DNA from 3 places in the Nonomuraea fuscirosea genome. Region 3 is predicted to be linked to each of the others. Evidence: riboswitches for the same ligand, from Rfam matches in the RefSeq annotation. Region 3 holds a riboswitch; each other region holds the start of a gene.
What was found. A riboswitch is a leader RNA that binds a small molecule or an ion and turns the genes downstream of it on or off. The one in region 3 is predicted to bind thiamine pyrophosphate.
Positions count from the first base shown of each region.

Region 1: another riboswitch for thiamine pyrophosphate. It lies ahead of OIE67_RS48330 (purine-cytosine permease family protein); the one in region 3 lies ahead of OIE67_RS28600 (FAD-dependent oxidoreductase).
Region 2: another riboswitch for thiamine pyrophosphate. It lies ahead of thiC (phosphomethylpyrimidine synthase ThiC); the one in region 3 lies ahead of OIE67_RS28600 (FAD-dependent oxidoreductase).

Region 1 covers NZ_CP109074.1:10,498,933-10,509,291, forward strand. The annotation lists gene OIE67_RS48300 (LCP family protein) at 1-1,265, shown strand, start outside; gene OIE67_RS48305 (TenA family protein) at 1,299-1,904, shown strand; gene OIE67_RS48310 (Fpg/Nei family DNA glycosylase) at 1,936-2,814, shown strand; gene OIE67_RS48315 (MFS transporter) at 2,865-4,238, opposite strand; gene OIE67_RS48320 (winged helix-turn-helix transcriptional regulator) at 4,342-4,773, shown strand; gene OIE67_RS48325 (rhodanese-like domain-containing protein) at 4,770-5,093, shown strand; TPP riboswitch at 5,166-5,278, shown strand; gene OIE67_RS48330 (purine-cytosine permease family protein) at 5,269-6,606, shown strand; gene OIE67_RS48335 (methylated-DNA--[protein]-cysteine S-methyltransferase) at 6,566-7,144, opposite strand; gene OIE67_RS48340 (sensor histidine kinase) at 7,237-9,108, shown strand; gene OIE67_RS48345 (ATP-binding protein) at 9,260-9,682, shown strand; gene OIE67_RS48350 (YidC/Oxa1 family membrane protein insertase) at 9,666-10,331, opposite strand.
Region 2 covers NZ_CP109074.1:8,515,089-8,525,447, forward strand. The annotation lists gene OIE67_RS38675 (SDR family oxidoreductase) at 1-707, shown strand, start outside; gene OIE67_RS38680 (hypothetical protein) at 704-1,048, opposite strand; gene thiC (phosphomethylpyrimidine synthase ThiC) at 1,196-2,740, opposite strand; TPP riboswitch at 2,733-2,845, opposite strand; gene OIE67_RS38690 (hypothetical protein) at 2,935-3,285, shown strand; gene OIE67_RS38695 (universal stress protein) at 3,298-4,131, shown strand; gene OIE67_RS38700 (cellulose binding domain-containing protein) at 4,240-5,259, shown strand; gene OIE67_RS38705 (YbaK/prolyl-tRNA synthetase associated domain-containing protein) at 5,267-5,761, opposite strand; gene OIE67_RS38710 (ArsR/SmtB family transcription factor) at 5,751-6,050, opposite strand; gene OIE67_RS38715 (AIM24 family protein) at 6,111-6,779, opposite strand; gene OIE67_RS38720 (response regulator transcription factor) at 6,944-7,339, opposite strand; tRNA gene OIE67_RS38725 (tRNA-Arg) at 7,454-7,525, shown strand; partial or broken gene OIE67_RS55805 (transposase) at 8,128-8,327, opposite strand; gene OIE67_RS38735 (hypothetical protein) at 8,345-8,947, opposite strand; gene OIE67_RS38740 (hypothetical protein) at 9,294-9,881, opposite strand; gene OIE67_RS38745 (hypothetical protein) at 9,897-10,359, opposite strand, start outside.
Region 3 covers NZ_CP109074.1:6,271,176-6,281,534, reverse strand. The annotation lists gene allB (allantoinase AllB) at 1-1,010, shown strand, start outside; gene alc (allantoicase) at 1,007-1,951, shown strand; gene pknB (Stk1 family PASTA domain-containing Ser/Thr kinase) at 2,001-3,929, opposite strand; gene OIE67_RS28610 (thiazole synthase) at 4,121-4,876, opposite strand; gene thiS (sulfur carrier protein ThiS) at 4,869-5,069, opposite strand; gene OIE67_RS28600 (FAD-dependent oxidoreductase) at 5,066-6,457, opposite strand; TPP riboswitch at 6,447-6,564, opposite strand; gene OIE67_RS28595 (NAD(P)/FAD-dependent oxidoreductase) at 6,623-7,786, shown strand; gene OIE67_RS28590 (Rv2175c family DNA-binding protein) at 7,817-8,191, shown strand; gene thiE (thiamine phosphate synthase) at 8,169-8,807, shown strand; gene OIE67_RS28580 (polyprenyl synthetase family protein) at 8,902-9,969, opposite strand; gene metF (methylenetetrahydrofolate reductase [NAD(P)H]) at 10,118-10,359, shown strand, end outside.

The sequences.
Region 1 (10,359 bases), 4.2 Mb from region 3:
CACCAGGCGACGGCCGCCCGCTGCCACCACGGCCCGGCGACGTGCCGCGTTCGGGTGGCGCGCCAGCGCACCGCATGCCCGCCGCGGGCCCCTCGGGAGGCCCTGTGGGCAATCCCGCGGCGCCCACGCACAAGCTTCCCGTCGTGGGCTCCCCCGGGCCTCAGCCTGGGGCCCCTGAGGACCAGCAGCGGGGTGCCGGCTCGCGGTCGCGGGTCTACGGGCGTCAGCGGTCCGGGCAGAGTCCGGTCAAGCCGTTCGGGTCGCGGAGCGACTCCGGTGAGCCGGCTCCGCGACGGCCGCGTAGGAAGATCTCCTGGAAGATCGTCGTCGGAGGTCTGGCCGGGTTACTGGTTCTGCTGCTGGTGGCCGCGATCGGCATGTTCTTCTGGATCGACTCCCGGCTGGCCGGCATCGACGGCGTGCTCGACGACTACGAGGGGCGTCCCGGCGACACCCCCGGCACCAACTGGCTGCTGGTGGGCTCCGACAGCCGTAAGGGGCTGAGCGCGGCCCAGCGCAAGAAGCTCGCCACCGGGCGGGCCGCCGGGCAGCGCACCGACTCGATGATGCTGCTGCACATCCCCGAGGGCAGCGACAAGCCGACGCTGGTCAGCCTGCCGCGCGACTCGGCCGTCACCATCCCGGGCAGGGGCCGCGACAAGCTCAACTCCGCGTACGCGCTGGGCGGGCCCAAGCTGCTGGTCCGCACCGTGGAGACGGTGACGGGGGTGCACGTCGACAACTACATGGAGATCGGCTTCGCGGGCTTCGTGGACATCGTGGACGCCGTCGGCGGCGTCGAGATCAACGTACGCGCGGCCGTCAACGACCCCAAGGCGGGGCTCAAGCTGAAGAAGGGCCCCCAGGTTCTCACCGGCTCGCAGGCCCTCGGCTACGTCCGCACCCGCAAGGGCGGCGCGCTGCCCGACTTCGAGCGCACCAAGCGGCAGCGGCAGTTCCTCGGCGCGGTCGTGAAGAAGGCCGCCAGCCCCGGAGTGCTGCTCAACCCGTTCACCGCCATCCCGCTGGCGATGAGCGCCACCGACGCGGTCGAGGTCGACTCGGGCACGGGGGCGTTCAACATGCTCTCCCTGGGGCTGGCCATGGGTGACAGCCCGGTGACCACGGTGGTGCCGTTCGGCGGCAACGAGACGGTCGCGGGCGGCGGTGCGGCCGTCAAGTGGGATCGCACCAAGGCGCTGGCGCTGTTCAACGCGCTGAAGGAGGACAAGCCGGTGCCGAAGGACATCCTGGACGCCGGATGAGTCTGTGTCAGGGGTGGGCTTAACCTCCTGACCATGAGCATTTCCGACAAGCTTCATGCCATCGGGCGGCCCCTGCTCCAGGACCAGCTCGCGCACCCGACCGTGGCCGGGATCGGGCGTGGCGACCTGCCGGAGCAGGTGTTCCGTTCGTGGCTGGAGCAGGACTACCTGTTCCTGCTGGACTATGTACGGGTCTTCGCCCGGCTGGCCTGGCAGGCGCCCGACGGGCATCTCGGCGACCTGGTGGATCTGGCGCACACCACCTATCACGACGAGCTGAGCCTGCACCGGTCGATGTCGGCGGGGTTCGGGGCCGATCTGGAGGGGGCGGTGAAGGGGCCGGCGTGCGCGGCGTACACGCGGTTCCTGCTGGAGTCGGCGGCGACGTACGGGGAGGGGCTGGCGGCCCTCTATCCGTGCATGTGGGGATATTCGAGTCTCGGGCGGATATTGGCGGAGAATCCGCCTGCTGAGCCGAGATATCGGGCCTGGGTGGACACGTACGCGGACCCGGGGTTCGCGGCGCTGACCGAACGCATCGCGCGCATGATCGACGAGGCGGATCCGGCCCCGGAGCGGGCGGAGGCCCTGTTCAGGGAGGGGATGGCGCACGAACTGGCGTTCTGGGACGTGCCGTAGAACAGTCGGTGGCGCGTCGTAGTCTGGTGGCATGCCCGAACTTCCCGAGGTGGAGTCGCTCACCCACTTCCTGCGCGAGCGGGCGGTGGGCCGCACGATTCTGGGGGTCGACGTGGTCGCCTTCCAGGCGCTCAAGACGTTCGATCCGCCGGTCGGCGCGCTCGGCGGGCTGACCGTCACCGGCGTGACCAGGCACGGCAAGTTCCTCGACCTCGACTGCGACGGTCTCCATCTGGTCATCCATCTGGCCCGCGCGGGGTGGCTGCGCTGGCGGGACGACCTGTCGGGGGCCAAGCCGGTGCGGCCGGGGAAGGGGCCGCTGGCGGTGCGGGTGCGGCTGGCCCCTGACGACGAAGGGCTGGCGCCGGGGTTCGAGCTGACGGAGGCGGGGACGCAGAAGCGTCTCGCCGTCTATGTGACGAAAAATCCGGACCAAGTGCCCGGCGTCGCCGCTCTCGGCCCCGATCCCCTCGCCGACTCCTTCACGGTCGAGGCGCTCAAGCGCATCGTCGGCGGCAACCGCACCCAGATCAAGGGGCTGCTGCGCGACCAGAAGGTCATCGCCGGCATCGGCAACGCCTACTCCGACGAGGTGCTGCACGCCGCGAAGATGTCCCCGTTCAAGATCGCCGGTAGTCTGACGGACGCCCAGATCGCCGACCTGCACGAGGCCATCGTCACCACGCTGGCGGACGCGGTCGAGCGGGCCCACGGGCTGGCGGCCAAGGATCTGAAGGCGGAGAAGAAGTCGGGGCTGCGCGTGCACAACCGGGCGGGGCAGCCGTGCGACGTGTGCGGCGACACGATCAGAGAGGTGTCGTTCGCCGACTCCTCGCTCCAGTACTGCCCCACGTGCCAGACGGGCGGCAAGCCGCTGGCCGACCGCCGCCTGTCCAAACTGCTCAAATAGCCGCCTGGCCATTGACCGCGTGCCCGGGTGGCGGAGCCGGCCCCGCGGGCTCAGGCGGCGCTGAGGGCGCGGTCTCTCGTCCGGGGGCGCAGAGCGCTCACGGCGACCAGCGCGCCCAGCAGCGTGGCCGTGACGGGCACCAGCAGCGCCGTGCGCATCGCGGCCAGCCCGGCCTCGGGGTCCGTGCCGCCGCCCAGGGCGGCCACGTTGACCGCGGTCACCATCGACAGGCCCAGCGCCGCCCCGAACTGGAACGAGGAGTTGATCAGCCCGCCGGCCAGCCCCTGCTCGTGCTCGGCCACCCCGTCCGTGGCCACGATGGTCACCGGGCCGTAGACGAAGGCGAACATCAGGCCGATGAGCAGCATGGAGGGCAGCATGGCCGCGTACGTCCAGTCGAGCCCCACGCCCAGGAACAACGCGTAGGCCAGCAGGCCCGACAGCAGGCCGCCGAGCACGACCCTGGCGCTGCCGAATCGGTTGACCAGCCAGGGGGTGAGCACCGGGGCGATCACCACGTCGACGGCCGCCGCCAGCAGGGCCAGGCCGGTCTGGATGGTCGACCACCCGCGCAGTTCCTGGAGGTAGATCGTGACCAGGAACTGGAAGCCGAAGAACGAGGCCGTGAGCAGGACGGCCATCACGTTGGCGCGGATCAGCGTGGCCGAGCGCAGCAGGCCGAGCCGGACGAGCGGGCTGGCCGACCGGCGCTCGACGGCGGTGAAGGCCGCCACCAGGGCCAGGCCGCCGGCGAAGGCCGCCACCGTGAGGGGCCAGCCGTCGGCCGGGTGCTCCAGACGTACGACGCCATAGGCCAGGAGCATCATCGCGCCCGTGATCGTCACCGCGCCCATCACGTCGAAGCCGCCCGCCGGACGGTCCTCCCGGACCGGCTCCCTGATCAGGGGGACGGCGGCGATCAGGATGAGCAGCGACATCAGCACGGGCGCGAAGAACACCCAGCGCCAGCCGATCGCGGTCAGCAGGCCGCCGGCCACGAGCCCGAGCGCGAAGCCGCCCGCCGCCGTGCCCGCGTAGATGAGCAGGGCCTGGTTGCGCAGCCTGCCCTCGGGAAAGGTCGTGGTGATCAGCGAGAGCCCGGCGGGCGTCAGGAACGCGGCGGCCACCCCCGTGACGAACCTGGCCAGCAGCAGCACCCAGCCCTCGTCCGCGAAGCCGCCGAGCCCGGAGAAGACCAGGAACACCACCAGCCAGAGCAGGAACATCCGCCGCCGTCCCAGCAGGTCGGCCGCCCGGCCGCCGAGCAGCATGAAACCGCCGTAACCGAGCACGTACGCGCTCACGACCCCGCTCAGCATGCCCGTGGACAGCCCGAGGTCGGCCCTGATGGCCGGAAGGGCGATGTTCAGCATGGCCACGTCGATGCCTTCGAGAAAGATGGCACCGCACAGAACGATCAGCACACCCCACGATCGGGCAGGCACGGACATCTCAGACCCCCGGTTACTTCTCTGCATATCGGTTATTTCTTGTAACCGGTCACATCATGAGTCACCATGGGAGACGATGGAAGACGGCACTTTCGAATCACTCGGTTACCGCGAAGGCACCATGGACGACTACGACGTTCGGCAGTGGGACACCCGCGAGGACTGCGAGGTCCGGCAGATCCTCGACCGCATCGCGGACAAGTGGTCGCTGCTGGTGATCGCCCTGCTCGACTGCGAGAGCCTGCGCTTCACCCAGCTGCGCCGCGAGATCGACGGCGTCAGCCAGCGCATGCTCAGCGTCACCCTGCGCCAGCTCGAACGCGACGGCCTGGTCAGCCGCACGGTCCACCCCGTGGTCCCGCCCCGGGTCGACTACGCGCTGACGCCGCTCGGCCGTACCCTGCACGAGACCATCAAGTCCCTGGTCACGTGGACCGAGGCGCACCAGCAGGAGATCGCCGCGGCGCGTGCCGCCTACGACCAGCGACGCGAGATGATGGAGGCATGACCGTTCCCGAGATCGAGGCCAACGCCGTTCCCGCCGATGCCTACCTGCTCGACGTCCGTGAGCAGGACGAATGGGTGGCGGGGCACGCGCCGCAGGCCGTGCACATCCCCATGACCCAGATTCAGGGCCGGGTCGACGAGGTTCCCGCCGACACGACCGTCTACGTCGTCTGCCGCGTGGGCGGCCGGTCGATGCAGGTCACGGCCTGGCTCAACCAGCTCGGGCGCGAGGCGATCAACGTCGGCGGCGGCATGCAGTCGTGGGAGTTCGCCCGCCGGCCGATGGTGAGCGAGACGGGGCAGGAGCCGTTCGTCGCCTGAATCGGGGGTAGGGCAGCAAGTCGCCCACTATGGCGGTTCTGCCGCCATTGAGGCATGATGAGGGCGCAAACTACAGATTGTCGCGGGAGCTCGGGGTCGCCGGGCTGAGAGGGCAGCACGTTCCGCTGCCGACCGCCGGAACCTGTCCGGATAATGCCGGCGTAGGGAGTGTGCGATGTCGCACGGCGTCGAAGAAGTTCCGCTGACCCTCGAAGGCGAGCCCCCGAAGACCCTGGGCGTGCTCGATCAGGGTGCGCTCTGGGCGAATCTCGGAGTGAGCCTCCTCGGCTTCTCCGGCGCCCTGTTCCTGATCAACCCACTGGGCGGCGCCCCGCTCACCCTGGGCGCCGCGCTCGTGGCCACGGTGGTGGGCAGCCTCATCGGCACCGCCATGGTCGGCCTGTCCGCGATCCCCGGCACGCGTACGGGGCAGCCGGCCATGGTGCTGCTGCGCGGCCTGTTCGGCGCCAAAATCTCCTACGTGCCGACGGTGCTGAACATCGTGCAGATGCTCGGCTGGGGCGCCTTCGAGCTGTGGGTGATCGCCAAGGGCGCCACGGCGATCTTCGGCTCGGTGCCGTACCAGGTGTGGGTGATCGTGGCCGGGGTGCTGACCACCGCGCTGAGCATCTGGCCGCTCGGCTCGATCCGGCTGCTGCGCCGGTACGTCACCGTCGGCGTGATCATCGCGATGATCTGGTTCACCGTGTTCTTCCTGCGCGAGGCGCCGCCGCAGACCGGCGGGACGTGGACGGCCTTCCCCGCCGCGGTCGACTACGTGATCGCGCTGTCGGTGTCCTGGGTTCCCATGGCCGCGGACTTCGCCCGCCACTCGCGCTCCAGCAGGGCCGCCTTCACCGGCGTGGTCGGCGGCTACACCCTGGCCCAGGTCGCCTGCCTCGGGCTGGGCGTCTACGCGGTGGCGATGGCGGGGGTCGCCCAGGTGCAGGCCGACGGGACCTCGGTGTTCAGCCCGTTCGTGGCGATGCCGCTGGGCGCGCTGTTCTTCGGCATCCTGGTCCTGCGCGAGACCGACCAGTCCTTCGCCAACGTCTACTCGACCACCGTCTCGCTGCAGAACCTGCTGCCGCGGATGGACCGGCGCGTCTTCTCCGTCCTCATCGGCGTGCTCACCGTGGTGATCGCGCTGCTGGTCGACGTCACGTCCTACGGCGCGTTCCTGGGCGTGATCGGGGCGGTGTTCGTGCCGATGTTCGCCGTCCTCGCCGTGGACTACTTCGTGCTGCGCCGCGGCGAGAGCTGGAACACCGCGCAGGACGCGCCCTCACGCTGGTCGATGCTGGTGCCGTGGGCGCTCGGCTTCGCGGCCTACTGGCTGACCACCTCGACGCCGACGGTCGAGGCGTGGGACGGGCTCTGGACGAGCCTGCGCGAGGCCATCGGCTTCACCCGGCAGACCTGGATGAACGGCGCGCTCGGCGGGGCCTTGGTGGCCGCGCTCGTCACGCTGCTCATCGGCCTGGCGCTGCGGCGGCCCGCTGTTCGACGTTGAGCAGGTGCTGCTTGGCGACGGACCCGCCGGCGTAGTCGCCGAGCGCGCCGTCCTCGCGCACCACCCGGTGGCAGGGCACGATCACGCAGACGGGGTTGGAGGACAGCGCGTTGCCGATCGCCCGCAGCGCGCGCGGCCGGCCGATGCTCTGGCCGATCTCCTCCAGCGTCGTGGTCGTGCCGTAGGGGACGGCCATCGTCTTCTGCAGCACCGTGCGCGCGAACGGCGTCGCCAGCGCCAGGTCCACCGGCAGCGTGAACGCGCGCAGCCGCCCGGAGAAGTAGGCGTCCAGCTCTCTGCGGACCGGGTCGAGCCGTCGCGCGTCGGGCCCGATGAAGCTGCCCACATGCCTGCTGACCAGCTCGAAGACGTCGTTCTCCGCCTCGAAGCTGCACGCCGCGACGCCCTTGCCCGTCACGGCCAGCACCAACCGGCCCACAGCCCCGTCATAGGTGCCGAAAGCGATGTCGGGCGGCGTATCACCTCGATAGGTGCTAGAGGTCACACGCAGCAGGGCATCGAGATCGTTGCTCGACATACCCTCAACCTCCACCCGCCGGAATCACCGTGACCGCAGCGTATCGGACGGATCGCCCGACGCACCCACCGCGCCACGTGCACTATGGAGTAGTGGGGGACGAATGGGCCGGTAGTGACGATGAGATCGCTCGCGCGGCGCTGGACAGCTCGCCCAACGCCGTCGTGGCGCTCGACCGGGACCAGAGCGTCCTGGTCTGGAACGCCGCCGCCGAGCGCGTGTTCGGCTGGGCGGCCGAGGAGGTGCTGGGGCGCAGGGCGCCGATCGTGCCCGGCGAGCTGACCGCCGAGCACAACGCCGTCCTGGAGCGCGTCCGCACCGGGGAGCCGGTGTCGCTGCGCACCAAGCGGCTGCACAGCGACGGCGCCCTGCTCGACCTGCGGGTCGACATCAGCGCGCTGCGGCTGGGCAGCGCCGTGGGCGGCTACGTGTGCGTCTACCACCCGGCGCGGGCCGACGAGCTGGCCAGGAACCGGATGGCGCGCCGGGCCAGGCTCGTGCGCCGGCTCACCGACGTGGTCGGCGACATCAACTCCGAGCTGGAGCTGTCGGCCGTGCTCGACCGGATCTCGGCCAACCTCACCGAGCTGACCGGGGCGGACGCCGGCGGGTTCGTGCTCATCGAGGGTGACCGGCTGCGGCTGGTGAGCACGTACCAGCTGCCCGACTCGATCAGGGGCACCACCACCGACCTGCGCACGAGCCTGGTGGATCAGCTCTTACGCACCGGCAAGACCGTGATGCTGGAGTCCGACGGGCTCGGCGACCTGGTGTGGGCCCGGCTGCGCGGCCTGCACACGATCGCGCTGGGCCTGGCCGCCGTGGGCGGGCGGCCGTACGGCGCGCTGTACGCGCTCTTCGCCCGGCGTAACCCCGGCCACCTGGAGCTGGAGCTGCTGGAGCTGCTGGCCGGGCACGCGGGCATCGCCGTCGGCAACGCGGTGGCCTATCAGGAGGCGGTACGCCAGCGGGCGCACGAGCGGGCCGTCTTCGACGCCAGCGCCGACGGCATCGCCGTGCTCGACCAGGACGGCCTGGTGGTGCGCTGGAACCCCGCAGCGGCCGGGCTGACCGCGCTGGCCCCCGAGTCCGTCATCGGCGCGCCGCCGCCGTTCCCCATGCCCAAGCCCGGCGAGAAGGTCACCTTCCAGATGGAGAACGGCAGGTGGCTGGACGTGGTGAGCGCGCAGATCGAGGAGACGGGCGAGGTGGTCGTCGACTTCCGCGACGTCACCTCGGCCAAGGAGCTGGAGGAGGCCAAGGACCTGTTCCTGGCCACGACCAGCCACGAGCTGCGGACGCCGATCACGATCGTGCGGGGCTTCGCCAGCACGCTGGACGCGCGCTGGGACAAGATGGCCGACCCCGAGCGCCGGGCCGCGGTGCACACGATCGCCGAGCGCTCCAGGTCGTTAGGTGAGCTCATGGACCACCTGCTGCTGGGGGCCAGGGCGGGGGCCGACGAGCTCAAGGTGCGGATCGAGAAGGTCGATCTGGCCGAGCGGATCGACGCGGCCACGCTGGGCCTGCCGGCGCTGTCGGACAAGCACCGGGTGGAGGTGGACATCGCCGAGGGGCTGCCGCCCGTCTTCGGCGATCCGCTGGCCACGGACATCATCCTCGGCCAGTTGCTGGAGAACGCCTTCAAGTACTCGCCGAAGGGCGGGCTCATCAGCGTGGCCGCCTGGCCGGACGAGGACGACAACGTGGTGGTCGTCGTGGACGACGAGGGAGTCGGTATCGCCCCGCCTGACCGGGAGCGGATCTTTGAGCGCTTCGTCCAGGTGGACAGCGGCGACCGGAGACGGTTTGGTGGAGTGGGGCTCGGTCTCTACATCGTCCGCAGCCTCGCCCGAGCACAGGGAGGAGATGTGAGCGCTCATCCGCGACCGGAAGGGGGCACCAGGATGCGACTCGTGCTGCGATGCGCTTCCCCTATCGGATCCGACACACCGATGCGGTAACGAGGTGGTCACGGTTGAGCTGATCTATCGTCCAATGAGTACAAGCTGTGATCGCAATGCGGTTTCTGGGATCGAGTAACGGGGCATTTCGGTCGTACCGGGGAGTGTTCCCGCGGGGGGCACAGGTAACGGGGAGGTGGGTGTGTCGAGCGTGGTGCTGCTACCGTACGCGCCGTCCAGCGTCGCCGTCGCCCGCCAGCGTCTGAGCACAGATCTGCAGGACAGTGGGGTCTTCACCGCCGCGATCGACGACGCGGTGCTCGTGGTGAGCGAGTTGCTGAGCAACGCGCTGCGCCACGCGCACCCGCTGCCGTCCGGCATGGTGAGAGTGGCGTGGCTGCGAAGCGACGATCACGTAGAGGTGGCGGTGAGTGACGGAGGTGCGGCGACCGAGCCGCGCGCGGGCCGCCCGACACTGTCATCGCTCGGGGGCCGGGGGCTCGGCATCGTGGAATACGTGGCGGAGAGCTGGGGGGTCAGGCACGACGGTGACACGACGACGGTCTGGGCCATCCTGCCCGCCCCGAGCCAGACGGTGAACGGGCAGGTGGCGGCACTCAGAGAGGCCGGCTAGCGAGCACTGCGCGCTCACCGGTGGCCCACGCCGTCGAGACGAGCAGATAGAGCCCGGCGGCCAGGGGGAGCACCAGCGCGGCCAGCACGGAGCCGTACGGCATCAGCCGCGTGATCTTCGACATCAGCTCGGGCCGCACGCCCGCGATCTCCTCCTGCCGGCCGGCGTTCGCCGCGATCAGCCGGGAAGACCACCACGCCACCGCCACGACCAGCGCGATGACCAGTACAAAGACCGTAAATGGCACGCTGACCAGACCGTAATTGGCCACAATACCCGCCACCTGCTGACCCAGCGGAGCCCCCAGCAACGTGTGCCCGGCCAGCGCGGTCGGATGCGTGGCCACCCGGAACATCAGCCACATGAACGGCAGCTGCGCCAGCATCGGCAGAATCCCGGCGAACGGCGAGCTGCCCTCCTTCGCGTAGAGGGCGTTGAGCTCCTTGGCCAGGCGCTCGGGATTGCGGCTCCAGCGCTTGCGCAACTCCTTCTGCTTGGGCGCGAGCCGTTCGCGGATCTTCATCGTGCGGGCCTGGCGCACGTTCAGCGGGAGCAGGAGCAGCCGTACGGCCAGAGTGAACAGCACGATGCCGAGCGCGGCGCTGCCGCCGGACATGCCGATGACGAACGTGACGAGAGAATCGATCATGAGCCCTGTTTCCTTGTGGGGTGTCTCG
Region 2 (10,359 bases), 2.2 Mb from region 3:
GCATCGGCCGGGCGGTCGCGGTGGCCTTCGCCAAGGAGGGGGCCGACGTCGCGATCGCGTACCTGAGCGAGCACGAGGACGCCGCCCACACCTCCTCGCTGATCGAGGCGGCCGGGCGGCGCTGCGTGCTGCTGCCGGGCGACCTCGGCGACCGCGCCCACTGCGCCTCGGTCGTCGAGCAGGCCGTCTCCGAGCTGGGCGGCCTGGACGTCCTGGTGAACAACGTGGCCTACCAGGAGCCGGTGGACGGCCTCGAAGAGCTGTCGGACGAGCAGTGGGAGCACACGTTCGCGGTCAACATCCACAGCTACTTCCGCGTCACGAAGGCCGCGCTCGCCCACATGGGCAAGGGCGGCGCGATCGTCAACACCTCGTCGATCAACGGCCTGCGCGGCAACAAGACGCTCATCGACTACTCCGCCACCAAGGGCGCGATCAACGCCTTCACCTACGCCATGGCGCAGAACCTGGTCGATCGCGGCATCAGGATCAACGCCGTCGCACCGGGGCCGGTGTGGACGCCGCTGATCCCGGCCACCTTCCCCGAGGAGAAGGTGGAATCGTTCGGCGAACAGGTGCCGATGGGGCGAGCCGCCGATCCCGACGAGATCGCCCCCTCGTACGTGTTCTTCGCCTCCAACCGGCTGTCGTCGTACTACACCGGCGAGGTCCTGGCCCCCATCGGCGGGGAGACCCTGCCGGGTTAGACCCGGCCCGAGTCCTTGATGGACACGATCGAGGCGGTCTGGAACCTCTTGTGTCCCTTGCCGTCGCCGCCGACCTTCGCGGTGTAGGTCTTGGTCGTCCAGCTGAGGCTGTACTTGATGGTGAGCTTGTGCCGGGTCTTGCACCGGTTGTGCCAGTAGACGGTCACCGAGGTGTTCCCGTCGCCCCAGGACCAGGCGAAACACCCGGCCACCCCCCGATGGACGTCCGCCGCGGCCGGAGCGGCGCCGAGCCCCGCTCCCAGACCGGCGGCGACGACGGAGGCCGCGGCGACGACCGCCGCACGGTTGCGCAGACCGGCCATACGAGCACTGAAGGACATGAGAATCCCCTCTTCTGGTGGTCATGGGAACCCCGGCCGCATGTCGCGCCGGGCACAACTGCCACGTTGCCACCAGAAGAGCGGACCCTCAGCCGATCTTTGTCCAGGCCTCAGGCCGGCCCGGGTTTTCGGACATTGGACAAATCATCACTCCACGTAGAGGTTGCCGCCGAGCCTCCTGAACTCGGCTGCCTTCTCCTCGAAACCCGCCTGCCTGATGTCATGACTTATCCGCATCGAGCAGAACTTGGGCCCGCACATCGAGCAGAAGTGCGCGGTCTTGGCCGGCGCCGCCGGCAGCGTCTCGTCGTGGAAGGCGCGGGCGGTGTCGGGGTCGAGCGAGAGGTCGAACTGGTCCTCCCAGCGGAACTCGAAGCGCGCGTCGGACAGCGCGTCGTCCCACTCCTGCGCCCGCGGATGCCCCTTGGCCAGGTCGGCGGCATGAGCGGCGATCTTGTACGTGATCACGCCGGTCTTGACGTCGTCCTTGTCGGGCAGGCCGAGGTGCTCCTTGGGGGTGACGTAGCAGAGCATGGCGGTGCCGAACCAGCCGATCATGGCGGCCCCGATGCCCGAGGTGATGTGGTCGTAGCCGGGGGCGACGTCGGTCACCAGCGGGCCCAGAGTGTAGAAGGGCGCGTCGTCGCAGAGCTCGCGCTGCAGGTCGACGTTCTCCTTGATCTTGTGCATGGGCACGTGACCAGGCCCCTCGATCATCACCTGGACGTCGTGCTCGCGCGCGATGCCGGTCAGCTCCCCCAGCGTGCGCAGTTCGGCAAACTGGGCCTCGTCGTTGGCGTCGGCGATCGATCCCGGCCGCAACCCGTCACCGAGCGAGAACGACACGTCGTAGCCGGCCAGGATCTCGCACATCTCGGCGAAGTTCTCGTACAGGAAGCTCTCGCGGTGGTGCGCGAGGCACCAGGCCGCCATGATCGAGCCGCCGCGCGAGACGATCCCCGTCTTGCGTGTGGCGGTGAGCGGCACGTACGACAGCCGCACGCCCGCGTGCACGGTCACGTAGTCGACGCCCTGCTCGCACTGCTCGATCAGCGTGTCGCGGTAGACCTCCCACGACAGCAGCTCCGGCCGGCCCTTGACCTTCTCCAGCGCCTGGTAGATCGGCACGGTGCCGACCGGAACCGGCGAATTGCGCAGGATCCACTCGCGGGTCTCGTGGATGTCGTCACCGGTCGACAGATCCATGATCGTGTCGGCGCCCCACCGGGTGGCCCAGGTCATCTTCTCCACCTCCTCCTCGATGGAGGAGGTGACGGCGGAGTTGCCGATATTCGCGTTGATCTTGACCAGGAACGCCCGGCCGATGATCATCGGCTCGGACTCGGGATGGTTGACGTTCGCCGGGATGATGGCCCGGCCCGCCGCGACCTCCTGCCGGACGAACTCGGCGCTCACCCCCTCACGCACGGCCACGAACTCCATCTCCCTGGTCACCAGCCCGCGCCGGGCGCAGCCGACCTGCGTGACCGGCTCACCTGCCGCACGCCGCGCCTCGATCCACGACTCGCGCAGGCGCGGCAGCCCACGCCGCGGGTCGGGCTCGAAGGACGGGTCGGTGTAGGGGCCCGAGGTGTCGTACAACGTCACCGCCGAGCCGTCGGAGAGCCGGACCTGCCGCATCGGCACACGGAGGTCACCGGAGTAGATCTTGGAAAAGCGCGCGCTGCTCATCGCGCAAACTCCCTTCGCCGGCATTACCCGGAGCAGGTTCTGGCGGTCGGCGGCTGTCAGCCGTCCTCTCAGCCCGGTCCACACCGGGCTCCCGCGTTGGACGGCGATGATCGTACCCACGCCCGCCCCCACCCGAAACCTGGCGCAGAGGTTTGACGATCGCCCTGAGCGGTACGGTCCCCATCAGGGGGAACATGAAGAGATTCGCTGCTGTCGCAGGACTACTCGTCGTGATGGCCGCGTCCGGCGCCACCGCAGCCGCCGGAGACGGCATGGACCAGCACGAAGTCGGCCAGGAACAGTACGACACTCTCATCGCCCAGTGCCGCTACGCCGACACGGGCAAGGCCAAGTGCCGGGCCGCGGTCAGGGAGATGTACCGCGTCGGCACCACCGACAGGCGACTCGACTGCCGCACCTACTCCGGCGTGACCGTCTGCGGCACGCTGCGGCTCAGCAAGTCCGAGCGCGCCTGCGTCCGTGACTCCCAAGCGAAGGGGATCTCGTTCCGCCGCGCCGAGGTCGAGTGCTACGCGCTGTCCTGAGGAGCTGAACCAGTGATCATCGTGGGGGTGGACGGCTCACGCGCCGGCCTGGAGGCCGCCGGCTGGGCCGCCGCCGAGGCCGCGCTGCGCGGATCGCCGCTGACCGTGGCGCACGCCGTGCCCAAGTGGGTGTGCGAGGAGGACACCGTACGTTACGCCGAGGTCGCCCGGTGGATGCGCGAGGGCGCCGACACCGTGCTCGCGGCGGCCCGCGACCGGGCCCTGCGGGAGTCACCGCAGGTCCCGGTGGAGGCCGTGCTGCTGCCGGGCGATCCCCGTACCGCGTTGATCAAGGCCTCCGAGGAGGCCGAGCTGCTGGTCGTGGGCAGCAGCGGCATCGGCGGCGTGCGCGGCCTGCTCGTCGGATCCGTCGCGTACGGCGTCGCGGCGCACACGCGGACGAACGTCGTCCTCGTCCACGAACGCCCCTCGCTCACCCGGGGCGAGATCGTCGCCGGCACCGACGGCTCGCCCAGCGCCGGGCGGGCCCTGGAGTTCGCCTTCACCGAGGCCGAGCTGCGCGGGGCCAGGCTGCGTGCCGTCCAGGCGTGGGCCTGGCCGCAGGCCGGCGGCTTCCCACCGGCCGACCGCGGCAGCGAGCAGGACACGCTGCACCGGCTCAAGGAATCGCTGACCGAGCACCGGGAGCGGCATCCCGGCGTCGAGGTGGTGGAGGAGGTCGTCCACGGCCATCCGGTCGAGGTGCTCCGCGAGGCGGCCGCCGGCGCCGACCTGCTGGTGGTGGGGTCGCGTGGTCATGGGCAGCTCGCGGGGATGTTGCTCGGCTCGATCAGCCAGGCCCTCCTGCACCACACGCCCAGCCCCATCGCGGTGGTCCGCGGCTGAAACTTACATCCGTACCCCCAGGTCAGGCTTCTGTCCTGATCGTCGTCCTTCCCGGCGCGCGGCCCGCGGTCCTACGATCTGCGCAGGCTGACGACGGGAGAGCGGACGATGCGCAGGATCGGCTCCGTGCTGGCCGCGATGGTGACGCTGGCCGCGGCGGTGTTGTTCGCCACCACGGCCACGGCGAGCGCCGCCCCCATCAGGATCATGCCTCTGGGCGACTCGATCACCGGCTCCCCCGGCTGCTGGCGCGCCCTGCTGTGGAACCGCCTCCAGAGCACCGGCCACACGAACGTGGACTTCGTCGGCACCCTGCCGCCCCAGGGCTGCGGGGTGGCGCACGACGGCGACAACGAGGGGCACGGCGGCTACCTGGCCACCAATGTGGCGAACCAGGGCTTGCTGACCGGCTGGCTCGCCGCCACCCGGCCGGACGTGGTGCTCATGCACTTCGGCACCAACGACGTGTGGAGCAACATCGCCCCCGCGACGATCCTCGGCGCGTTCACCACGATGGTGAACCAGATGCGGGCGAGCAACCCGGCCATGAAGATCCTCGTCGCCAAGATCATCCCCATGAACCCCTCCAGCTGCGCCGACTGCGCCCAGCGCGCCGTGACCTTCAACAACGCCATCCCCGCCTGGGCCGCCGCCACGACCACCCCGCAGTCGCCGATCACGGTGGTGGACCAGTGGACGGGCTTCAGCACCGGCAGCGACACGTACGACGGGGTGCATCCGAACGCGGCGGGCGACCAGAAGATGTCCGACAAGTGGTACCCCGCTCTGGTGGAGGCCCTGGGCACCTCTGTCTCGCCGCCGCCCTCTGGAGGGTGCGCTGCCACGTACCAGGGCACCGGCCAGTGGCAGGGCGGCTTCCAGGCCGAGGTCACCGTCAGGAACACCGGCACCGCGCCGGTCAGCGCCTGGACGGTGGCGTGGACGTTCGCCGACGGTCAGCGGATCACGCAGCTGTGGGGCGGGACGCTGAGCGCGAACGGGTCCTCGGTGACGGTACGGAACGCGGGGTGGAACGGGCAGCTCGCGCCGGGGGCGTCGACGGCGTTCGGCTTCCTCGCCTCCTGGACCGGCACCAACACCGCCCCCGTGCCCAGCTGCACAGCCTGACCCCGAACTACGTGGCGGTGATGTTAGCCATCCACGGGGCCGCCAGCCGCACATAATCATCGGTCGCCAACGCCACGGAACGATCGAGCCGCCCCGCGTTGAAGTACAACTCGGGATGGTCCAGCAGCGACGGATCGGCGACCAGTTCGAGCCTCGGGTCGTAGCTGAACGGCAGCACCGTCCCGCTCACGCTCCCCGCCAGCTCCTCAGCCTTCTCCTTGCCGGCGAAGGAGACGTACGTGCCGTCGTGCAGCGCCTTGACGGCCTGCAGATCGAGCCGGGCGTCACCGGGAACGACGGCCAGCACGTGGCGCGTCTGCTTCTTGCCCACCTTGACCATCACGATCAGGCACTTGGCGGCCTGCGCCACATCGTGCCCGCGCAGGGCGCTGACCAGCTCGGTCCGGCCCTCGGGCGCGTGCTCGATCACCCGGTAGCGCGCCCCGCCGGCGTCCATGTCGGCGATCAGGCGCTCGTAGGCGCCGTTCGGCTCACCATTCACCGCTCAACAACTCCTTCGCCGCGGCGATCCGCTCCTCGTCGCGCTGGTAGAACACCCACTGCCTGATCTTGGTGCCGCGAACCAGCCCCGCCTTGGCCAGCACCTTGAGGTGCTCGCCGCAGGTCGGCTGGCTCACGCCCAGCTTCTCGGCGATGAACAGCGAACAGACGCCGTCCCGTACGAGATCGCCGTCGCGCTGCGGCGGGAAGTGACGCACGGGATCGCGCAACCACTCCAGGATCAGCAGCCTCTTGTCGTTGGCCAGCGCCTTGATCAGGTCGACGTCCATCACTAAGCCATTATGGCAATTAGCTAATTAGCTGTCCAACCGGCTCGGCGGGCCTGGCGCTCAAGCGGACGGAGCCGGCACAGGAGCCCCTTCACTGGCCTGCACCAACACGAACCCCTGCCCCCTGAACGCCAACTGCATGGCCTCCCCGCTCCCCCGCCCGATCAAGGCCCCCACCTTCATCGTCCGGTTGATCCCGACCTCCAGCCCGGTGCTCCAGCACACGGCCGACTGCCCGTCGGCGAACGTCGGCATCCGCGCCACGTCGAGCAATACGGGCGTCCCATGCGTCGTCACCGCCACCCACCCGGTCCCGGTAACCGTCGTGTTGAACAGCCCCCCGGCCGCCACCCCAGCTCCCTGAACCCGCTTGATGTCCCAGCCGAGCTGCGGCTGGAACGCCAGCAGATTACGCCCGTTGACCGTGAGCCCCTCGTTCTCCAGAAAGAACAGATGAATGTCATCGGCATTGTCCGCCAGATACAGCAGCCCGTCGCCCCGTACCCGCATGAGCGAGGCGCCCTCCCCCGTCATGGCCTTCTTGAACAACTTCCCGAGCCCGCCCGACCCCTCGTAGTCGAAGTCCATCTGCCCTTGGAAGGCCACCATGGACCCCTGCTTGGCCAGCACCTCGTGCGGAAGCTGGACGCGCAACATCTTGTGGTTCTCCAGGACGAAGCCCGGGGGGAGCTGCTGGGAGTCGAGGTTGTTGAAGATGGAGCTACGCACGTTGTCCGGCCTTTCGGGGAGAGGAGGCGATGCGGCCAGCGTACGAACAATCCACCAAGAACGCGCGCCCTCAACCCCGGCACGCGCCACCCGACCAGCCCCCAGCCACGGGCAGCCGACACCTGACCGCCAAGACCGACTACCAGGGGATCAGCAAGCTGGGGTCAGCTACGCCCCTGACTACCCCTCAAGGCCAGATCCCGCACGACCTCGATCAACTCAGCCGGATCGAACGGCTTGGTCAAGTACGCGTCCACCCCGATCCCCAGCCCCCGGGTCCGGTCATCATCCTGAGCCCTGGCCGTGATGAGCACGACCTTGATGTGACTGGTGGCCTCCTCCGTACGCAACCGATGCGCCGTCGTCCACCCGTCCAGGAACGGCATCATCACATCGAGCGTGATCACATCCGGCATCACGTCGAGCACCCGATCCAGACAATCCTGCCCATCAGTGGCGGTAGACACCTCGAACCCCTCCAGGTTCAGGTTGACCGCGATGAGCTGCCGGATGACCTCATCGTCATCCACGACCAGTACTTTCCCAAGAACCTCGCCCACGGGCGCAAAGCTAACCTGTAGCGGCCCCGTCACGCCGGGTTTCGCCGGAAGTGTTCAAGGACCTTTATCTGGTGCCGAGCAGTGCCGGGATACTGATAGCCTTTCACTCGACGCGCCCCCTTAGCTCAGGGGATAGAGCACCGGCCTCCGGAGCCGGGTGCGTAGGTTCGAATCCTACAGGGGGCACTCGATCTTGATCAGCGGTTCCGACCGCTGACCAGGGCAGACATCGCAGGTACGGGCGGGCCTCCAGTCTCACGGAGTCCCGCCCGTTCTCGTTGACGCTCACGGGTTGTGGACCAGTTGTGGACCATGATCGGCTTGTCGCCGTGGGCTAGGCGCCCTGATCGTCAGGTCCCCAGCCCTCTGGTGCGACTGTGGTGGCGGACACCCCACACCGGCAGAAAAACTCCACGCCCGCCTCGATTGTGGACCGATGCATACCCGCCGGGTACAGCCCCTTAGCGCTGCGAATCTCACGCCGCCTGACGCTCGGCGGGATGTACCTCGTCCATATCATCTGATCGTCCCGCAGGCACCCCGTGCACTTCGGTTTCACGCTCCGACTCATGAGTAGGTCCCCTTCCTATCGCAGTAGCCAGGGGCCAGGAGAGCACAGAAAGTTGCTTGCGTCGCCTCCTAGCGAACGCCTGCTCACCGAACTACCAGGCAACGCGACAAGTCCTCGGATCATGCCGTGCATGCCTCATCCCCCGATGGGTTGAAGCAGCCCGACCCATCGGCGCGTGGAGGCTTCTCGTGTCCTCCTCCCCACGGATCTCCGGGTCGAGCCAGCCTGCGCCGTCTTCAGCGCTTGCGACTTTCAGACCGAGGAACTCGCGCTGGCCATCGGCATGAACAGCGGCCGCGACGACCACGTGCATGTTAATGATGCGCCACCCTCGCGCGCCTTCTGGGTCAGCGCGTCCAGCCAGACGCTGGTGTATGAGCTGACGTCCGACGCTCGGGGGCGGCACGCTTCAGCCTGCTCAAGAATAGTTAGGTTCACGGTGCAGAGTCGGTAGGTCCAGCTTGCGGCCGCACGCTGGAACCAGCGTTTTCTTCGTACCAGCGCCTGGCGGTCGAGTTGATCAGAAGCACGCAGAAGAACGTTGCGACCACGCCGATCGTCCAAGCTGTGAGGGCGCCGATCCTTGCCGCAATCAGTGCTTGTGGCCAGCCGACGAAGACAGTCGGCGCTGTCCAAATCAGCGCGGCGAGCGCGAGGGCGGGAAAGGCGATGAAGTTGGGGTAGACCAATCGAGGAATGCGGAGAGGAACAGCTTGCTTTTCCTGCCACTCTTCCCATTGAAGGCCGCCTGGCACACGATGCGTCAGATCGTCGCGTATATATCTGCCGATCTTGAAGACGCCATACGAGTGCATGGCAAAACGCGCACAGAAGAGATAGGTGGTGATCGGCAGGATGAGCAGAAGCAGTGAGCTTCTACCTCCCGCTAGTACGAAGCCAAATACTGCTCCTGACGCAGTGATATGCAAGTTGAAGAGGTTCTGCCGCCGTGTTTCTCGCGATTCGATCTCCTGCCTGAGAGCAGCAAACTCGGCTAATGGTCCTTCGTGACCATCTGGCGGCGACGTGTGGGTCATGTCGCCACAGTAAGCCCGATTCCCTTGGTCGCACAGGCCTCTGGAGGGGTTGAGCTAGAGGTACGAACACTGTGTCCGGCCACTCGCCTTTTCCTCACTACTGTAGCTTCGACCGTCCAACCGTGGGGGCTTGATCAAATGGCGAAGATTGGTTCCGGCTGCAAGGTTCGGGGCGGAGGTAAATGGCAGCGAGATCCGTCATTCGGAATCGTCGGCGGTGGCCGTCACATCGTCATGTTCCCCCGCATCGGTGCCCGCCGGTTCGCCCAACTCCAGAATCGCCTTCAGCGTGCGCCGCCCATCCCACCTCAGGTACCGCGGCGCGCCTTCGGGAGACGACGGATCTTCACGCGCCTTTGCGATCCCGACCGAGCCCAACCCGGGCTTCCCGGAGAGTGTGGAGGAGCTTCGCTCGTTGCTCAAGGTGGAATGCACTCAGGCCTGCTAGCTGAGCCGCGCCAATCAAGCCGTAAACGCCCAGAGCGGTCGGCGCGCCGAACACAACCCCCCGAACGAGATGCCATCCCAACTCGGAGACCTGGGGAATCGCCGGCCATGCGAGACCCGCGAACAGCGCAAGCAGAACACCGATGGCGCATGCCCATATGACGATTTTGTATGGCCTCGATACAGCGCGGACACCACCTTGGGCACGCTCTAGGACGAGCACATACTCTGGGCTCATCAGACTGATAAGGATAGTGTGCGCAGCAATGACGATTCCGGCCAACGTACCCAAGAGCGCTGCGGCTCCGAAGAGGAACGTCGAAGCCTGTGCAGCAACGACCTTGCTGAGCGAAACGAGCAAGCCACCTGCGACACCAGCGGGAAGCGCAATCATGAAATCCGCAGACAGCAGTATGCTTCCAACTTTTCCGAAGCGCGCCGGCCTGGGCGTTGGTAGCGAAACACGCATCTTGGCGTCGCTCATCATAACTCCAGCCTTAGGTCACACGGGTTCCTCGCCGACTTCCACGGATTCAACCTCCTCGAACAGCTCCTCAAAGGTTGCTTCACCTGTGTCAGGATCAATATTGATCCCGGTGATCAAGGTCTCTCCGTGCAACTGACTCTCCCATACGGTCTCCACAGCAAGATCGCCAGCACCGCGAGTGCCCGCTGCAGACGCCTGACCATACCCGCGAGCCACATGATCCAACAGCTGTTGAGCAAGATCCGTATCTGTCTCAATCCCATCCTCTGACCGAAGCTCCAATGTCGCAGAGGATAGTCGCATCTGCTCTATCAGGCGCTCGACATCGGGACGTCCCTCATAATTGGGGTTTGGGCGTTCAAGGCGAATATGCAGCCGAGTTACTCTAGCCACCGATCTTCGCCATTCAGGAAAAGACCGGTTTCGGGAGATAGTTTCGATGTCCCAATTTTGATCCATTTGCTCGCGCAGCATCGAC
Region 3 (10,359 bases):
CGATCGACGAGCCGGCCCTCGACGCCAAGCTGCGCGCCGCCGGCGGGCGGTGCCACGTGGACGTCGGCTTCTGGGGCGGGGCCGTGCCGGGCAACGTCAAGGACCTCGCGCCGCTGCACCGGCGCGGCGTGTACGGGTTCAAGTGCTTCATGTCGCCGTCCGGGGTCGAGGAGTTCCCGCACCTGACGGTCGCCGAGCTGCGGCTCGCCCTGGAGGAGGTGGCCGGGTTCGGCGGGCTGACCGTGGTGCACGCCGAGGACCCGGCGCTGCTGGCCGAGCCGGCCGGGCCGGGCTACCGGGAGTTCCTGGACTCGCGGCCGGGAGCCTCCGAGCGCAGCGCCGTCGAGCAGGTCGTCCGGGTGGCGGAGGAGTGCGGGGCCCGGGTGCACATCCTGCACGTCTCCAGCGCCGACTGCCTGGAGGTGCTGGAGGCGGCCCAGGCCAGGGGAGTGGCGGTGTCGGCCGAGACCTGTCCCCACTACCTGACGCTGACCGCCGAGCAGGTGCCGGAGGGCGGGACCACGTACAAGTGCTGCCCGCCGATCCGCTCCGAGGCCAACCGCGACCTGCTGTGGGACGGGCTGGCCCGCGGGGTGCTGAGCTGCGTGGTGTCGGACCACTCGCCCTCGACGGCCGACCTCAAGGTGCCCGACTTCGCCGCCGCCTGGGGCGGCATCGCCTCGCTGCAGCTCGGGTTGCCGGCCATCTGGACGGAGGCCGCGCGCCGGGGACACGGGCTCGGGGACGTGGTCCGCTGGATGTCCGCCAACCCCGCCGCGCTGGCCGGGATCTCCGGAAAGGGCGGGATCGAGGCGGGCAAGGACGCCGACCTGGTGGCCTTCGACCCGGCAGCCGACCTGCTGGTGGACGCCGCCCGGCTGCACCACAAGAACCCCGTCACCCCCTACCACGGCCGCACGCTCAAGGGCGCCGTCCTGACCACCTGGCTGCGCGGCCGTCCGGTGGACGGCGAGCCGCACGGACGACTGCTGATGGGAGCCCGCCGATGACCCCGTTCACCCGCCTGCCCGACCTGGCCCTGCGCACGTTCGGCGGCTCCGTCGTGGCGGCCAGCGACGAGTCGTTCGCCGAGAAGGAGAGCCTGATCAGGCCGGGGCGTCCGGCGTTCAGCCCGGAGACGTTCGGCGGCAAGGGGCAGGTGTACGACGGCTGGGAGACCCGCCGGCGCCGCTCACCCGGGCACGACTGGGCCGTGGTGCGGCTGGGCCTGCCCGGCGTGATCAGGGGCGTGGTGATCGACACGGCCTGGTTCAAGGGCAACTATCCGCCGTACGCGTCCGTGGAGGCGACGGCGGCCGACGGTCATCCGTCGCCGGACGACCTGGCGCGGGCCCGGTGGACGGAGATCGTGCCGCGGGCGGAGCTCAAGGGCGACACGGAGCACCACTTCGAGGTCGCCGGTGAAGACCGCTACACCCACGTGCGGCTCAACATCCACCCCGACGGCGGCGTGGCCAGGCTGCGCGTGCACGGCGAGGTCCGCCCCGACCTGTCCGTCCACGAGGGCCTCGGGCTCGACCTGGCCGCGCTCGCCAACGGCGGCCTGGTCACCGCCTGCTCCGACGAGTTCTACTCCGCCCCGAACAACGTCATCGCCCCCGGCCTGGCCCGGCACCAGGCGGAGGGCTGGGAGACCGCCAGGCGGCGCGACGACGGCAACGACTGGATCGTGATCAGGCTGGCCGGGCGCGGGCTGATCAAGCTGGCCGAGATCGACACCACCAACCTGCTGTTCAACGCGCCCGCCGCGGTCGCGCTGACGGGGCTGGACGGGGAGCGCGAGGTGCCGCTCCTGCCCAGGACCCCGCTGCTGCCGGACACGCCGCACCGCTTCCGCCTGGACCATCGGGAGCCGGTCTCCCGTGTACGGGTGGACATCTACCCTGACGGCGGCCTGGCCCGCGTCCGCCTGCACGGCCACCTCGCCTGAGCCGCCCCCGCCGCCCCGGCCGCCGGCTGGGGCGGCGGGACCGGCGGCGTCACTGCCAGAGGAAGACCACGCTGCCCGGCGGCCGCTCGCTGTTGGGCAGCGGCCGCTGGAACTGCACCACACCGCCGTTGCTCAACCGGTTGACCCGCACCTTGAACCCCAGCGCCTCCAACTCGGGCTTGGCGTCGTTGATGTTCTTGCCGATGACGCCGGGCACGACGCTGAACTGCTGGTCGTCGCGGGCCTCGTTGTCGCCGCGGAACCACTGCCACCAGTCCGTCTGGCACCGCGCCACCGTGATCATGACCGCCGCGCCCTGGTCGACCTCGGACTTGGCCTTGGGCGACTGGGCGATGACCGAGCACGGCTCGGCGTCGTCGTCGACCTCGTTGACCTGCACCTTGAAGCCCTGCCCGCCGAGGAAGCCGGCCGCCTCGTCCTTCGGCATGCCGCCGACGTCGGGCATGACGAGCCCGGCGCTGACGAAGATGTTGATCTTGGCGCTCTTCCTGACCTTCTCGCCCACCTGGGGCGAGGTGCGGATCACCTTGTCGCGCTCGACCTGCTGGTTGGGCAGCCGCTTGACCGTGCCGACGGTCAGCCCCGACTTGGCGATGGCGGCCCGGGCCTCGTTGCTCGACCGGCCCGACACGTCGGGCACGACGATCCGCTCGGGGCCGAGGGAGAGCACCAGCGTGACCGTCGAGCCCTTCTCCAGCTCGGCCTTGGCCGCCGGGTCGCTGCTGAGCACCAGGCCCTCGGCCACCTTCTCGTCGTACTTCCCCTCGGCCTGGCGCATCAGCAGCCCGCGGCCGGTGATGGTCTGCTCGGCCTCCGCCGCGTTCTTGCCGACCAGGTCGGGCACGGTGACGAGCTCGGGCTGGGCGAAATACCAGCCCGTCAGCCCGACCGCCACCACCATCACGGCGGCCAGCGCCACCAGGAACCAGCTGGGCCGGAACCCGCGCCGCCGCGGCTCCTCCGCCGCCCGCGGCTGGATCATCGTGTGCGCCGGCGCGGCCTGCGGCATCGAGCGCGCGCCCGTGACCGGCCCGCCCGCCGGATGGGCGTAGACCGTCGTCGGGTTCACGCCCGGCGCCATCGGGCCCGAGCCCGGCGGGGTCGTCGTGCGCGGCAGCATCCGGTGCGCGTCCACCGCGGCGACCAGCATGGCCGTCGCGTCGGCCGGCCGGTCCTGCGGCTCGCGGGCGGTCGCGTGCGCCACCAGCGTGTCGACCAGCGGCGGCACCTCGGGCGTCACCGAGGACGGCGCGGGCACGGTGTCGTGCACGTGCCGGTAGGCCACCGACATCGGCGTCTCGCCGTCGTACGGCTGCTGCCCCGTGACCAGCTCGAACAGCATGATGCCCGCCGCGTAGACGTCGCTGCGCACGTCGGCGGCGCCCGTGGTGACCTGCTCGGGCGCCATGTAGCCGATCGTGCCGATCATCACGCCGGTACGGGTCTGGTTGGTCGCCTCGATCGCCCTGGCCAGGCCGAAGTCGACGACCTTGACCCGGCCGTCGTCGGTCATGAGGACGTTCTCCGGCTTGACGTCGCGGTGCACCAGCCCGGCCTGGTGGGCGGCGCCGAGCGCGGCCAGCACCGGGATCAGCAGCTCCAGCGCCTCGCGGGCGGGCAGCCTGCCGCGCTCGCGCAGGATGTCGCGCAGCGTGCGGCCGGGGACGTATTCCATCGACAGGTAGACGACGTCGTTGTCGGTGCCCTGGTCGAAGACGTGCACCACATTGGGATGGGAGAGGCTGGCGACCGACTTCGCCTCGCCGATGAACCTTCTGACGAACGCCGGGTCCTCGGCGAGCGAGCGGTGCATGACCTTCAGCGCCACCGTCCGGTCGAGCCGGATGTCCAGCGCGAGGTAGACGGTCGCCATACCGCCCCGGGCGATTCGGCTCTCGATGCGGTAGCGCCCATCGAGGAGCCGTCCGACCAGGGGGTCCGCAGTCGTCGTATCCACCCCGCTGAGTTTACGGGCGTTTTGCCACTGGCAGGGCCCCACCGCCCGAAACCGATGCGGAGACGTTTCTCGTCGCGGGGCCCCGCTCTCGTCGCGAGGCCCCGCCGAACCCGGCCGGGCGGGTTCGGCGGCGTCGGCTCATGGGTTACGGGACGTCGGCTGGCGGGGTTACGGGGACGTCGGCTCGTGGCCTACGGAGTCGTCGGGGAGGAGGCCTCGGCGTAGCGGCGGCGGGGGATGCGCCCCGCCTGGCGGGCCAGCCGCCCGGCCGCGACCGCGCCCTTCATGGCCGCCGCCATGAGGTCGGGCCGCTGCGCCCTGGTGACGGCCGTGGCCAGGAGCACCGCGTCGCAGCCCAGCTCCATCGCCAGCGCGGCGTCGCTGGCCGTGCCGATGCCCGCGTCGAGGATCACCGGGACGGAGGCGGCCTCCACGATCAGCTCGATGCTGTGCGGGTTGCGGATGCCCAGCCCCGAGCCGATCGGCGCGCCCAGAGGCATCACGGCCGCGCACCCGGCCTGCTCGAGCCGCCGGGCCAGGGCCGGATCGTCCCCGATGTACGGCAGCACCACGAACCCGTCGGCCACCAGCCGCTCGGCCGCGTCGAACGTCTCGATCGGGTCGGGCAGCAGGGTCCGCTCGTCGGCGATGACCTCCAGCTTGACCCAGTCCGTGCCCAGCGCCTCCCTGGCCAGCCGGGCCGTCAGCACGGCCTCGCCCGCGGTGAAGCAGCCCGCCGTGTTGGGCAGCACCTTGATGTCGCGCCGGCGCAGCACGTCGAGCACGGAGCCGCGCGAGCCCGGGTCGAGCCGCCGCATCGCCACCGTGGTCAGCTCGGTGCCCGACGCGGCGAGCGCCTGGTCCAGCACCTCCAGCGAGGGCGCGCCGCCGGTTCCCATGATGAGCCGGGAGGAGAACTTCTCCCCGGCGATGATCAGATCATCCACCTTGCACCGCCGTCAGGATCTCCACGCGGTCACTGTCGCCGAGCGCCGTCGTCTCCCAGGCGCTGCGGGTGACCACCTCGTCGTTCAGGGCCACGGCCACGCCGGTGGTGGCCGAGGTCAATGTCTGTACGGCCTGCGCCACGGTGGTGCCGTCGGCCACCTCGTGCGCGGCCCCGTTGATGGTAACGATCATGAAATTCCCTGAAATCTCTCCGGCGAGCACAGCGCCGCCAGCTCGCCCTCCTCGCCCAGCAGGATGGCCGTCGTGAGCGGGGCGAGCAGCACTCCACCCCGGTGGTGCCCGGTCGCGAACGTCAGCCCCGGCGTCCCGCTGGGGCCGATGACCGGCAGGTTGTCCGGCGTGCCCGGCCGCAGCCCCGCCACCACGTCGGCGACCTCCAGCTCCGTGATGCCGGGAACCAGCTCCCTGGCGTCGCGCAGCAGCTCGTACAGCCCGCCGGCGGTGACCCTGGTGTCGAAGCCCATCTCCTCCTGGGTGGCGCCGACCACCAGCTCGCCGTCGCCCCGGGGGACCAGGTAGACCGATGAGCCGTGCACGGTGCCGCGTACGCACCGGCTCAGCAGCGGCTGCGGCGACCGCAGCCGCATGATCTGACCCTTGACCGGCCGCACCGGCACCTCGGCCAGCTCGCCGCTCCACGCCCCGGCGGTCAGGATCACCCGCTCGGCCCTGATGTCCGCGCTGGTCTCCGCCCGGGTCTCCGCTCCGGTCGCCGCCCTGCTGCCCGTCCTGGCGCCGGCCGTGGTGCACGCTCCGGTCTCCGTCCTGGCGCCCGGTCTGACCTCACCGTGCCCGCCGCCGTGCCCGCCGCCGTTCCCGGTCCAGCCGTTCCCGGTCCCGCCATTTCCGGTCCCGTACGGCTCCGGCGGCGCGAGGCGTACCCCGGTGACCCGGTCGCCTTCACGCAGCAGCTCGGTGACGCGGGCCCGCACCACCTCGGCGCCGCGCCGCTCCAGCGCGGTCAGCAGCGCCGCCGTCACCCGGCGCGGATCCACCCAGGCGTCGCCGGGCGCGAGCAGCCCGCCACGCACGGACGGGGCCAGCATGGGCTCCAGGCGGCGGCATTCGCGCCCGGTGAGCCGCTCGACCGGCAGCCCGAGTTTGTCCATGAACGCCGCCAGCTCGTCCAGCGCCGCCAGGTCGTCGGCCCCGAACGCGACGTCAAGGGTCCCCTCGGAGCGCAGATCCAGCGCGAGCGGATCGCCGCCCGCCGCGCCGTCACCGGCGAGCCCGATACCGGCGCCCGACCCCGGGCTCGCGCGCCCGGCACCGGCGCCCGGCCCGGCATCGCGATCTTCACCTGGTTTCGAGCCGGCGAGCCCGGCGTCCTCGGTGAGTTCGGCGGCGAAGGCGGGCCAGCGGCGCAGCGACGCCACTCCGAGCCGCAGCAGCGGCGCCTCGGTGTAGGTCACCTCGCTGACCGGGGCCAGCATCCCCGCCGCGGCATAGGAGGCGCCCCGCCCGGGCGCCGGATCGACCACGGTGACCTGCCGCCCCGCGCGGGCCAGCCGCCACGCCACGGAGAGGCCGACGACCCCGCCGCCCACGATCACATCCACCTGCGCTCCCTTCGCCGGCATGATCCGGATCAGGTGTCTTGCGGTCGAAGGCCCGTAGCAGCCTTCCTCTCAGCCCGGTGAACGGCCGGACTCCCGCGCGTCTTACGTGCACAGCCTACGGCCTCGGTGCGGCGGCCGCGCACCGCCCCCGTTATGGTCATGAACGTGAACCATGTCGTGGTGGTGGGAGCGGGCCTGGCCGGGCTGCGTACGGTCGAGGCCCTGCGAGGGCGCGGATTCGGCGGCCGGATCACGCTGATGGGCGAGGAGCGTCATCGGCCCTACGACCGCCCGCCCCTGTCGAAGGCCGTGCTGAAGGGCGACGCCGACACGAGCTTCGTCGACACCGACCTCGAGGCCCTGGAGGTCGACTTCTGGCCGGGCGTCAGCGCGAAGTCGCTGCGGGCCGGCGTCGTGGAGACCACCGAGGGCGAGATCGGCTACGACGGCCTGGTCATCGCCACCGGCGCCGAGCCGATCAGGCTGCCGGGCGACGGCCTCCAGCACGTGCTGCGCACCCTCGACGACGCTCACGAGCTGCGTGCCGTGCTCGTCCCCGGCGCCCGCGTCGCGATCATCGGCGCCGGCTGGATCGGCGCCGAGGTGGCCACCGCGGCCCGCCGCGCCGGATGCGAGGTGACGGTCATCGAGAGCGCGCCGGCCCCGCTGACCACCGCCGTCGGCGCCGAGATCGGCGCGCGCACCGTGCCCTGGTACGACGGCATCGACCTGCGCCTCGGCGCCATGGTGGACGCCGTCGACGAGGGCGGCGTGCGGCTGGTGGGCGGCGAGTTCGTCGAGGCCCACGTGGTCGTCACCGGCATCGGCGTGCGCCCCGCCGTCGGGTGGCTGGCCGACGCCGACATCGACCTGCACAACGGCGTCGTCACCGACGAGCACCTGCGCGCCTCGCTGCCGGGCACCGTCGCCGTGGGCGACTGCGCCGCCTGGTGGTCGCGCCGCTGGGGCACCAGGCTCAGGGTGGAACACTGGGACACCGCGCTCAACGCCCCCGACGTCGCCGCCGCGACGCTGCTGGGGGAGGAGGCGGTCTACGACCCGGTGCCCTACTTCTGGTCCGAGCAGTTCGGCCACATGATCCAGTACGCCGGCCATCATCCGGCGGGCGAACGGCTCGTCTACCGGGGCGAGCCCGAGGGCAAATGGTCGGCCGTCTGGCTCACCGCGGACGACACCCTGGCCGCCGTGCTGGCCGTGGACCGGCCGCGCGACCTCGTACAGGGGCGGCGGATCATCGACGCCGGCCACCGCCTGGACACGGAGCGCCTGGTAGATCCACAAGTCTCTCTACGGGATTGTGTTGTTTGAGCAAGCACGCCATGTGGTAGTTGTGGTTTCGTGACGCTTTCTGTTGCACAGATCGACCGGGAGACCGACCAGCTCGTAGACGAGTGGCTCACGCTCCCCGAAGTGGCTACGCGCCTTGACCTTTCGATCGGGCGGGCCAAGCAACTCCTGAAGGACCACAAGCTCCTCGGCGTACGCCGGGGCGGCGGCGGGCCACAGGTGCCCGCGGTGTTCCTCGACGGAAAGGACGTGATGAAGGGCCTGCCAGGCACCCTGACCGTGTTGCAGGATGCCGGCTACGACGACGTCGAGTCGCTGCGCTGGCTCTTCACCCCCGACGAGTCGCTGCCAGGATCGCCCATCGAGGCGATCAGGGCCGGCCGTCATACCGAGGTCAAGCGGCGTGCCCAAGCCCTCGGTTTCTGACGCGCGCCTCTATCTCTGCACAGACGGCCGCCGCGACCGCGGCGATCTGGCGGAGTTCCTCGACACGGTGCTGGCCGGCGGCGTGGACATCATCCAGCTGCGGGAGAAGAACCTGGAGGCGCGCGAAGAACTCGCGCTCCTCGAGGTCTTCCGCGACGCCTGCGACCGGCACGGCAAACTGCTGGCCGTCAACGACCGGGCGGACGTCGCGTACGCCGCCCGGCCCGACGTGCTCCACCTGGGGCAGGACGACCTTCCTGTGACGGTCGCGCGAGAGATACTCGGCGACGACATCGTCATCGGACGGTCCACCCACTCCGCCGCCGAGGCTTCCGCCGCGGCCGTGGAGGAGGGCGTCGACTACTTCTGCTGCGGCCCCGTCTGGCCCACGCCGACCAAGCCCGGCCGTCCCGCTCCCGGCCCGCCGCTGCTGCGGCACGCGGCGTCGCTGGGCACCTCGCGGCCGTGGTTCGGGATCGGCGGCATCGATCTCGCCAACCTGGACGAGGTGATGTCCCACGGGGTGAGCCGGGTGGTGGTCGTACGCGCGATCACCGACGCCGACGACCCGGGCGCGGCCGCCGCCGAGTTCGCCAAGCGCCTCTCGACAGCCTGACGACCGGCGGGCGACCGGCTGACCGGCGCAGGCCGGCAGGTGGCCTGCTGACCGCTTGGTCGGTTGGTCGGCCGGCGGGCCGGCGGGCTGGTCGTCAGGTCTTGCGGGATGTGGCGGCGATGGCCAGGTCGGTGAGCGCGGCGCGCGCCTGCGCCGTGACCGGGGCCGAGTCGAGCGCCGCCAGCGCCTCGCCCAGGTAGTCGCCGATCAGGTCCTCGCACTCCCGCAGCGCCCCGGTGTCGTCGATGATCTGCCGCAGCGTCTCGACCCCGCGCTCGTCCAGCGCGGGATCGCCGAGCAGCCGGCGCACGCTGCCGGCCTCGGCGGGCGAGGCCGCGGCCAGGGTGCGAGCCACGAGCATCGTCCGCTTGCCCTCCCGCAGGTCGTCGCCGGCGGGCTTGCCCGTCTGCGCCGGGTCGCCGAAGACCCCGAGGATGTCGTCACGCAGCTGGAACGCGATCCCGACCCGCTGCCCGAAACCGGCGCACAGCTCGTCCATCCACGGCGCCAGCTCCCGCCCGGCCAGCGCGAGGCCCAGCCTGAGCGGCTGCTCCACCGAGTATTTTCCGCTCTTGTACAGCGCCACCCGCAGCGCCGACTCGAACGAGTTCTCCCCGTGCGCCTGCTCCAGCAGGTCGAGATACTGGCCGCACATCAGCTCGGTGCGCATGTGGTCGTGGACGGGCTGAGCCGCCTCCAGCGACTCGCGCGGCAGCCCGCAGGCCCGCCACATCTCGCCCGACCAGATCAGCAGCAGGTTGCCCAGCAGGATCGCCGCGCCCTCGCCGAACTGCTGCGCCGACCCGTGCCAGCCAGAGTTCTCGTGCATCGCCTGGAAGCGGCGGTGCGCGGACGGCATGCCCCGGCGCAGGTCGCTCTTGTCCATCACGTCGTCGTGCACCAGCGCGCTGGCCTGCAGCAGCTCCAGCGAGGCGGCGGCGGTGAAGATGCCGGGCACGTCGGTGCCGCCGGCGCCGCGCCAGCCCCAGTAGCAGAACGCCGGCCGCAGCCGTTTGCCGCCGGACAGCAGTTTGTCGGCCGCCTCGCGCAGCGGCGCGAACTCGGGGTCGCCGCCGTCGGGCAGCTGCCGTTCGACGAACTCTCCGAGGGCGCGCTCGACCTGCGCGCGCAGGATCTCCAGGCCGGCTGCGTCAGTGGTCATGTCCATGAGACTAGTGGCCGGAAGCGAGGGTGCGGATCTCCAGGGTGTCTGTCTGACCGGCAGGTCTGCGAGATGTGGCGCTAATCTTGTGGGCATGGCTCTTGGTCGACCCTCCGTAAGGCCCGATCGTGTTCCCACCGTCCGCGACATGCTCGCCGCCGGTGGCCGGTCGTTCTCCTTCGAGTTCTTCCCGCCGAAGACCGACGAGGGGGCCCGGCAGTTGTGGCGGGCGATCAGGGAGCTGGAGTCGCTGCGGCCCACGTTCGTCTCGGTGACGTACGGCGCGGGCGGCTCCACCCGCGACCGCACGGTCGACATCGTCGAGCGGATCGCCCACGACACCACGCTCACGCCGGTGGCGCACTTCACCGCGGTCGACCACTCCATCCG